4 regions of the Microbulbifer thermotolerans genome follow, and region 2 is predicted to be linked to each of the others. Evidence: predicted binding sites of a transcription regulator. Region 2 holds the regulator's gene; each other region holds the start of a gene.
The links. Region 2 encodes LexA, which represses DNA repair genes until DNA is damaged. Its sites were predicted from a motif close to ACTGTNTNTANANACAGT; they were not measured.

Region 1 (2,204 bases), 380 kb from region 2:
CTGCAGGGGGTACTCAGTGGTGCGGAGCCCCTGCTGGTAACCGTCAACCGTGCCAGTGATATCCTCTGGGCTATTGAGCTGGCGGATGAGTACAATATCAAACTGGTGATCGCCGGTGCGGCGGAAGGCTGGATGGTGGCGGAGCAGTTGGCAGCTGCCGAGGTGCCGGTCATCATCGATGCAATCAACAATCTGCCCATTTCCTTCTCCACTCTGGGAGCCCGTCTGGACAATGCAGCGCTGTTGACAAAGGCGGGGGTCAAAGTGGCGATTAGTGGACCGGAGTACGCCGCGACGCACAACCTCTACCTCGCGCGTCAATCCGCTGGCAACGCGGTAGCCTACGGTCTTCCCTATGAAGAAGGGCTCAGATCAATTAGTGCCAATGTGGCAGAAATTTTTGGTCTTGAAAGCGGAACCCTGGATCCGGGTGCGGTGGCGGATATTGTTGTTTGGAGCGGCGACCCGCTGGAGGTGACCAGCTATGCCGAGGAGGTGTTGATCGATGGGGTGCCGCAATCCCTGGTAACCCGTTCAACCCGTCTGCGCGACCGTTACTTGAAGCCGCAGCAGGGACATCAGGTGGGTTACAAACACTAGCACCCTCTGATTTAATCTTGCAGTAATCGGTTTCGCGGCCCTCAGGCAATGGGATGGGCATATCGAAAATGCACAAGTAGGCCCTTCTATCCGGCGGCTTGGAAGTGCCTATCCCATCACCCTGCGCGAATTCGCAGCATAAAAAAGCCCGGTATTTCTCCGGGCACAAAGTACAGGGATGGAATTCTTACTTACTGGTTTGCGGCGAAAGGAGTGACACGGTCGTCTTGCATTTCGGACGCTGCACTCTCTTCTTGTTCTTCCAGCAGTAACTCTGGTTTGCCCTTGCAGGCTTTTGCCAGGTCCTCGCGGCGCTTGGCCAAGAGCAGACCGATTTCCTCTCCGGCTTGCTCCGGAATGCCGTCGATATGGCGCTCGATCAAAGAGGTGATATTGGCGGCCAGCTCCAGCATTTTGTCGTGTTCTTCGGCGTCTTTTTTGTTGTCGAACATTGCTCCGTCTCTATCGCATTTCCATACAGCTACTACGGCCATAGTTTGTCTCCGGTTATTTTGCGGCAGTTGATTGATCTGTATGAGTATACAGTATCTGTATAGATATTCAGTGTCAACTAAAGCGAGGGAATAGGAGGGGACTGTGGGGTGCGGTAAGTGGAGCGACGTTTGCGGTGGCTCGCCTGTGCGAAAGCGGAGAAGCTGTCATAATAGATGCGGAAGTTAGCTGTCTTTACTCCCCCCATCGGGCAGTTAGCTCCGACCCCGCAGTAAGACGTTTAAGGCCCGCAAAGCGGGCCTGTTTTTTATTCGGATTCGGTAGCGGCTAAATGGAAAATACCAATTTCGCCGCCAGGCCGATCAACAGGGCGCCAAACAGCTGCTGCATCCTGTGGCCGGTTGTACTGCGCACCCAGCCGCGGTTTCGCCCGGCGATTGCGATCAGGGTCACCAGGCAGTACCAGCCGGCGTCTATTCCCGCAGCCAGGGATACCATGCCCAGCTTGACTGAGAACGCTTGTTGCTCGGCAACGAATTGGCTGAAAAGTGCTGTAAAGAAGACCGCAATCTTCGGATTGAAAAAGGTAATCCCGAATCCCTGCATCGCCGCGCGGCCGACTGACAGCGCTTGGGCCGGGGAGCTTTCGCCCTCGGTAGTGGGTGCCGGTGCGCGAAGTGCCTTCCATCCCAGATAAATGAGCATGGCTGCGCCGGCCCACTGCAAGATGTTGAACAGTAGCGGCGAGTGAAGAATCAGCACGGCCAGGCCAAAGGCGGTGAGACCGGCGTAGATAGCGACCCCAAAGCCGTGGGCCAGGGCGCAGGCGAATCCATGGCGCACGCCAGCACCAGCACAACGCAGCACAATCAGCAGGCTGGGGCCGGGGGACATGGCGCCCAGGGCACAGATTCCCGCGAGGGAAAGCCAGGATATAAAGTCCATCAGAAGCCTCCGCCTTGTTCCAACCAACGTTGCTCCGCCGCTGTAGACGCGCGCCCCAAGGCCTTGTTGCGGTGCGGAAAACGGCCAAAATCCTCGATGACTTGCCGGTGGGCCAGGGCGTATTGGTGAAAGCGTTCCGACTGAACTGCAGTCTCGGCGTCATCCAAGTAATCGGCGTGCAGCCGGTGGAAATAAGCTACTGAGTG
Region 2 (2,204 bases):
AGAGGGAGAAGTCCATGTCCTCCGAAACTTTTGAAATTGTCGAACTGGCCAACGGCGATGTGGCATTGCGCCGGGCCGGGCACAGGGAGGACCCGCTGGTTCGCATCCATTTTTCGGCAGAAAGTCTGGAATTCCTGCGTGAACACAAAGTCGCTGTGGCGAGAGCAATGCTGGAGGCTGGAATAGAGGCTGTTCAGTATATGGAGGAGCAGGGGGCTGAGTATCTCGAGGAAGAGGAAGAAGAGGTACCGGTTAATCACACGGTACACTGACTGATGGGTGCGGAATGTTCGGTCGCGCGCAGGAGGGTGGTCTTTCCGTGCCCGGCTAGTTACTTCCGGGCCCCCGCAAGCAATGCCCCCGCGTAAGTTTTGCAAAGGCCGAGCGATCGATTAGCAAGCAAAGACTCGGCCTGAATATCAGATGTTCCGCGTCTACGGGTTTTGGCGGATCACGCCCACCGCAAGTCCTTCAATCGCAAAGTTTTTGTCCCGCATATCCACCTGTATTACTTCAAAGTCCTCGTTTTCCGGCAGTAACTGAACGGTTGCCTGATTGCCTTTGCGGCGGAAGCGTTTGACAGTCACTTCGTCTTCAATGCGGGCGACCACAATCTGGCCGTTGCGAGCCTGGTCAGTTTTTTGGACCGCGAGCAGGTCGCCGTCGAGGATCCCTGCGTCACGCATGCTCATCCCGTGTACCCTCAACAGATAATCCGCTGGCGGGTGAAAGAAATTTGCCGGCAGATCGCAATAATCCTCGATATTTTCCTCCGCCAGGATCGGATTGCCCGCCGCCACGCGGCCGACAATGGGGAGGCCTGTCTGATGATCCGGTATACGGATACCCCGGGAGGCGCCTGCCACCATTTCGATGGCGCCCTTGCGGGCCAGGGCCTTGAGGTGTTCCTCCGCAGCATTGGGAGAGCGAAAACCCAGTTCCTGGGCGATCTCTGCCCGCGTGGGCGGGTAACCTGTTTCCTCCAGATACACCTTGATCAGTTCAAGTACCTGGGCCTGGCGTGCAGTGAGGTTTGTCATGGAATCACCTGATCTTTGTCTGTATTTTTATACAGTTGCTGGGATTATATACAGATTTGACAGCAGTGCAATCCTCGGGGTGCAGCTGCTACATTGAGAAGGAAATGCAAAGAAAAGTATGTATTCTGACGATAAGTGCGACAATGAGGGAACACAATAATGTTAGATGCGAAAATGCCCGAAGCGTGGCGTGTGTTGCGTATTCAATCAGAATTGGTGGACGGCATAGAACGCCTGATTGCTCTGAGCGGTGCCGTCACCGTGTTCGGCAGCGCCCGTTTTGCGGAAGACAGCCCTGAATACAAGCAGGGCGTACGGCTGGGGGAATTGCTGGCCGCTGAGGGTATCCCGGTGATAACCGGCGGTGGTCCTGGGGCCATGGAGGCCTGTAATCGCGGCGCTTATCCGCAGCCAGGAACCTCCATAGGCCTCAATATAGAATTACCCTTCGAGCAGAAAGCCAATCCTTATCAGGACATCAGTTTACATTTTCGCTATTTTTTCGTGCGAAAATTCATGTTTGTCAAGCATGCGGTGGGCTTTGTCGGTTTGCCGGGTGGCTACGGGACTCTGGATGAACTATTCGAGATTTTGACTTTGGTACAGACCCAAAAAGTGCGCCGTTTTCCCATTGTACTGGTGGGCAAGCGCTATTGGTCTGGGTTGCGGGATTGGTTGGTGGATACAGTTTTGGAGAGGGCGTGTATCGATTCTTCGGACCTCGACTTATTCAAAATTGTGGATACCGTCGATGAGGCTGCCGAGTTGATTATCGAGCACATCAAAGAACGGGAATAAATCCGCTGTGGCCAGCTTGCTGGATGGCGGGTGATGTCAGTGATCAAGCTCGTCAGTTCCCGTAAAGCTCTCGCCTTCCAGGGTATCCAGCGGGTTGGCTGGTTCCACCGTATTTGCGTCCTGTTCATGAGCGGTGGTGCCAAAGGCGATATTGGCATCTTCAGGCGGTTCAGCGTCGACGATCGGCAAAGCCGGCCAGTGGTCCCGCTCGAACTCGCCGACGGCGCCATCCAGGTACTGTACTTCCACGGTCCCGTGTACTTCGTCGATGGCCACCACCTCGAATAACTCGCCGCTGTCGATATCTTCGTACCAATCGCCAATATCGGGTTTAGGATGTGCCATGGCTGCTTCTCCCAGTTGCTT
Region 3 (2,204 bases), 1.8 Mb from region 2:
TTCGCGCAGCGTATAGAGACCCTGCTTGAGTTTCATCAAGTGATCCTGCAGCTGTGGGCCCTTGCGCTGGGCAACACCAATGGCGAGCACGTCGATTACCACCAGATGGGCGATACGGGACGACAGCGGCGTGTAGATCTCTATGTCTTCTTCCACGTCCACCTCCAGGGGGATGCTGGCCTGATGGGCTACCGGGGAGCCACTAGGTGCCAAACCGATCACCGTGGCGCCCTGCTCCTTGGCCATGCCCATAGAGCGCAGCAGTGCCTTGGTGCGCCCACTCTGAGAGATAGCTACCACCACGTCACCGGGCCCCATGGACATGGCGGACATATTTTGGATGTGATGATCCGAGTGGGCGGCGGTGGCCAGTTGCAGGCGGAAGAACTTGTGTTGGGCGTCGGCGGCCACGGCGCCGGAGGCGCCGAAGCCAAAGAATTCGACCCGCGTGGCGGATGCGATGGCGGTGACTGCCGCTTCCAGGGCGCGGTTGTCGATTTTGTCCCGTACGTTGAGCAGCGTATCCACCGTGGAATCGAACACCTTGCGCTTGTATTCGGCGATGGTGTCCGTATCGGTCACCGCTATCTGACCAAAACTGGGGCTGGAGGCCAGTTGTTGTGCCAGGTTCAGTTTAAATTCCTGGAATCCTGAGCAACCCACTGCCCGGCAGAAGCGCACCACTGTCGGCTCGCTGACCTGAGCCTCGGTGGCCAGATCCACAATGCGCATATGGATGATTTCGTCTGGGTGGGCGAGGATATACTCCGCCACCTTGCGCTCAGATTTGCGCATGGAGGACAGATGATCGCTGATTTTCTGCGTGACTTCCGCCGGTTTCACTGGACTTCCTTCTACAAGCCGGACTGCGCAGTTTAGCCCCAAGCTTGGTTACTGGCGAGTGGCTCGGACTTGCGCGGGGCCGCGGCGTTGGAATCACTATACTTTTTCATCCCCACTCCCCAAACCTGTTTATTTCTACAGGACTGCCCTGTCGCCTCTGATACAATCCCCGCCCATGGACGTATCTCTGATTCTAGATCCCCTTAACGACGCCCAGCGCGAGGCCGTAGCTGCGCCCCCGGGCAATCAGTTGGTACTGGCAGGCGCCGGTTCCGGCAAAACCCGCGTATTGGTACACCGCATCGCCTGGTTGATGCAGGTGGAGGGGGCCTCCCCCTACTCTATCCTCGCGGTGACCTTCACCAACAAGGCGGCCCGCGAGATGCGCGCGCGCATTGAAGATCTGTTGGGAGTAAACACCTTTGGCATGTGGGTGGGCACCTTTCACGGTTTGGCACACCGTCTGCTCAAGGCCCACTGGCAGGAGGCCAGGCTGCCGCAGAACTTCCAGATTTTAGACAGCGACGACCAACTGCGCCTGATCAAGCGGGTGCAGAACGACCTGCAGCTGGACGAGAAAAAATGGCCGCCGCGGGAAACCCAATGGTGGATCGGTGCGCAAAAGGACGAAGGCCGGCGCCCCCAGTATATTCAGGCTGGCGGCGATCAGTGGCTGCAGACGATGGTGCGTATCTATTTCGCCTACGAAGAGGCTTGCCAGCGCGGTGGCCTGGTGGATTTCGGTGAACTGCTGTTGCGCGCCCACGAACTGTTGCGAGACAACGACGCGGTGCTGGCCCACTACCGCCGCCGCTTCCCCTTTATCCTGGTGGACGAATTCCAGGATACCAACACCATTCAATACGCTTGGTTGCGCCTGCTGGCCGGAGACCAGTGCCATATCACCGCGGTGGGGGACGACGACCAGTCCATTTACGGCTGGCGCGGTGCCAAGATCGAGAATATTCAGCATTTTGCCCAGGATAGGCGCGATGTGCAGACGGTGCGTCTGGAACAGAACTACCGCTCCACCGCCACCATTCTCAACGCTGCCAATGCGGTGATATCCCACAATACCGGGCGATTGGGCAAGGAGCTGTGGACCGAGGGCGAGGAAGGCGATCCGATATCCCTCTATGCGGCCTACAACGAGCAGGACGAAGCGCGCTTTATCGTTGAACGGGTGAAAGACTGGGTGCGCGATGGCAACCGCCGCGACAGCGTGGCGATCCTCTACCGCTCCAACGCCCAGTCGCGGGTACTGGAAGAGGCGCTGTTGCGCGAGCAGGTGCCCTACCGCATCTACGGGGGCCAGCGTTTCTACGAGCGCATGGAAATCAAGAATGCCCTCTCCTATATGC
Region 4 (2,204 bases), 110 kb from region 2:
GCACAAAGGTGTAGTCACCAGACTTTTCCCGCATCCGGTACAGGGCAGCTGGGCGTCCACCCTCGGAGCGTTTCTCGCCAGTATCAATTAAGAGGTTGGCCTGTTCGATCCTGCGCCGGAAGGACTTCTTCTGTAACGGCTTGCCGATAATCACTTCGTGCACCCGCTGTAACTCCGGAAGAGTGAAGGTTTCAGGAAGCGCATAAGCGGGCACTATGCTGTACAAGGCTTTCTGGCGCAGGCGTTCGCGGGCGCGATACAGTATTTGCTGGTGATCGAATGCCAATTCCATCTTTTCCGCCCGCGCAACATTCATCCAGTCCACATTCGATACCGTCTCAATATGGCTCCGGCAGGCCTGGTGCGCAATCAGGGCGGTATAGCTGATTGTCACCGACCAACCCCGTTTGTCCCTGTCAGGTCCGCCAAAGGTATACAGCTGTTCAATATAAGGCGGCTCCACCGAAGTCTTTTGTTTGAGGATACGGATCACCGTGTCTTCCAGAGAGCGGTCTTTCTTCTCGTCAACGAACCCACCTGGCAAGGCCCACTTCCCCTTCTCCGGATGGTTGGACCGCTCGATGAGCAGTACCTTGAGATCGCCCTGGTGGTAGGTGAATAAAACCGCGTCCACCGTAAGCAAAGGACTCTCGAACAGCGTTTTTTTGTAGTTCTGTAAGTACTTTTCTTCGCTCATAAAAGCCCATCATATAGTGTCGTTTAGGCACTATATTACTTGCTCACAGCCCACGACCACAATCGTCAACGTGGAAAGGAGCGCCTCAGTCTCCTCAGGATTGGCTACTGCGCTCATGGGGAGAAAACCAGGCATTCCTTAGTGGCTTGCCTTATCATACTGCATAAATATACAGTCCTCGCTATGCAATCCTGGTCGCAAGCAGTGCCTGCATTACGAGATAAGCAACAAAATGCCTTCCCCCGCCGAATTGAAGCCGGACTACTATCTGACCAATTTTCAGACATTGGTCGATTTCGTTGTGAAACGATACCAGCACTTACTCTCGGAGAAGGAGCTGGCTTTCCGACGCAGATTGGAAGCTCTAGACATCAACAGCCGACGACTCTTTGTGCGGCTATTACTGCGTAAAGGGGTACCCTCTTCTGCCGGAGCGCTGTTTCGGCAGGACAAGCTCAACTACGCTGAAATTCAGCATTTGCCACGGGCCGTGGTGCGCTTAATAGATGCGGGTCTGCTACAGCGCAACCCGAAACTGCCCGTGGAAGCATACCTGCCACTATACAACCGAGCGGAACTGGCCGCGCTCAGCCCCATCCCCCTCCCCCGTTCACTCAAACGCCAGGCACTGGTGCGAGCACTACTGGAGCAAAGTCCACAACCGTTAAACCTACAGGAAGCCTTATCTCGGTTCGGCCCGGTCTTGGCCGTGCAGAAGGCGGAGCACTTCAAGACCTTTCGCCTCCTTTTTTTCGGCAATCTAAGTCAGGATCTGAGCGAATTTGTGTTGCGGGATCTGGGGCTTTATCGCTACGAGCCCTATCCCCTGGAACAGCGGCACTTGCCCTTCCGGAGCCGGGCGCAGGTCGAACAGCACCTGCTCTATTATCAGTGCCAGGAAGAGCTGGGCGACGCGCTCGACAAAGGGAAAGACGCTATTCTGGCACTGGCCGAGCGGTTGCCATCCGGAATTGACGGGGACGCCGCCCTTCAGCGCCGCCTGGATCGCCTGCGTTTAAGCTTGGCCCGACAGCTCGAACGGCTGGAAGCGCTGGAGGATGCCGAACGCCTGTACCGCCTTTGCACCCATCCGCCTGCGAAAGAGCGCAGAGCGCGTATCGCCGTCAAGCGAGGAGATATCGAAAACGGGCTCGCCCTGTGCCGGGAAATTCTGGCCACGCCCTGCAACGAGGCCGAGCGGATATTTGCCGAACGCTTCGGCCACCGCACAGCCAAAAATACAGTGTTCGAAAACGACTGGCCCCCTCCCATCCAATACCGGCCACCAGCGCAAACCATCAGGCTGCCGAAATCCCTGGAGCGGGTGGAACTGCTGGTCATGAAGCACCTGGAAAAGTCGGACGGGGGCTGCTGTTACTATGTTGAAAACAACTTGCTTAGCAGTGTATTGGGGCTTTATTGCTGGGATATTGTCTTCAAACCGATACCCGGAGCATTTTATAACCCGTTTCAGGCGGAACCGGGGGACTTTCGCACAGCTGATTTT

Region 1: a site for LexA is predicted at 1,130-1,147, ahead of A3224_RS07090 (YebG family protein). Genes of this name have one in related genera too.
Region 3: a site for LexA is predicted at 968-985, ahead of uvrD (DNA helicase II). Genes of this name have one in related genera too.
Region 4: a site for LexA is predicted at 856-873, ahead of A3224_RS08195 (VRR-NUC domain-containing protein). Genes of this name have one in related genera too.

What each region holds. Positions count from the first base shown of each region.
Region 1 covers NZ_CP014864.1:1,674,841-1,677,044, forward strand. The annotation lists gene A3224_RS07085 (amidohydrolase family protein) at 1-600, shown strand, start outside; gene A3224_RS07090 (YebG family protein) at 792-1,094, opposite strand; gene A3224_RS07095 (LysE family translocator) at 1,381-1,998, opposite strand; gene A3224_RS07100 (DUF924 family protein) at 1,998-2,204, opposite strand, start outside.
Region 2 covers NZ_CP014864.1:2,053,559-2,055,762, reverse strand. The annotation lists gene A3224_RS08660 (hypothetical protein) at 15-272, shown strand; gene lexA (transcriptional repressor LexA) at 435-1,040, opposite strand; gene A3224_RS08650 (LOG family protein) at 1,200-1,838, shown strand; gene A3224_RS08645 (DUF6763 family protein) at 1,875-2,183, opposite strand.
Region 3 covers NZ_CP014864.1:3,861,540-3,863,743, reverse strand. The annotation lists gene hexR (transcriptional regulator HexR) at 1-843, opposite strand, end outside; gene uvrD (DNA helicase II) at 1,019-2,204, shown strand, end outside.
Region 4 covers NZ_CP014864.1:1,946,143-1,948,346, forward strand. The annotation lists gene A3224_RS08190 (NUDIX hydrolase) at 1-697, opposite strand, end outside; gene A3224_RS08195 (VRR-NUC domain-containing protein) at 930-2,204, shown strand, end outside.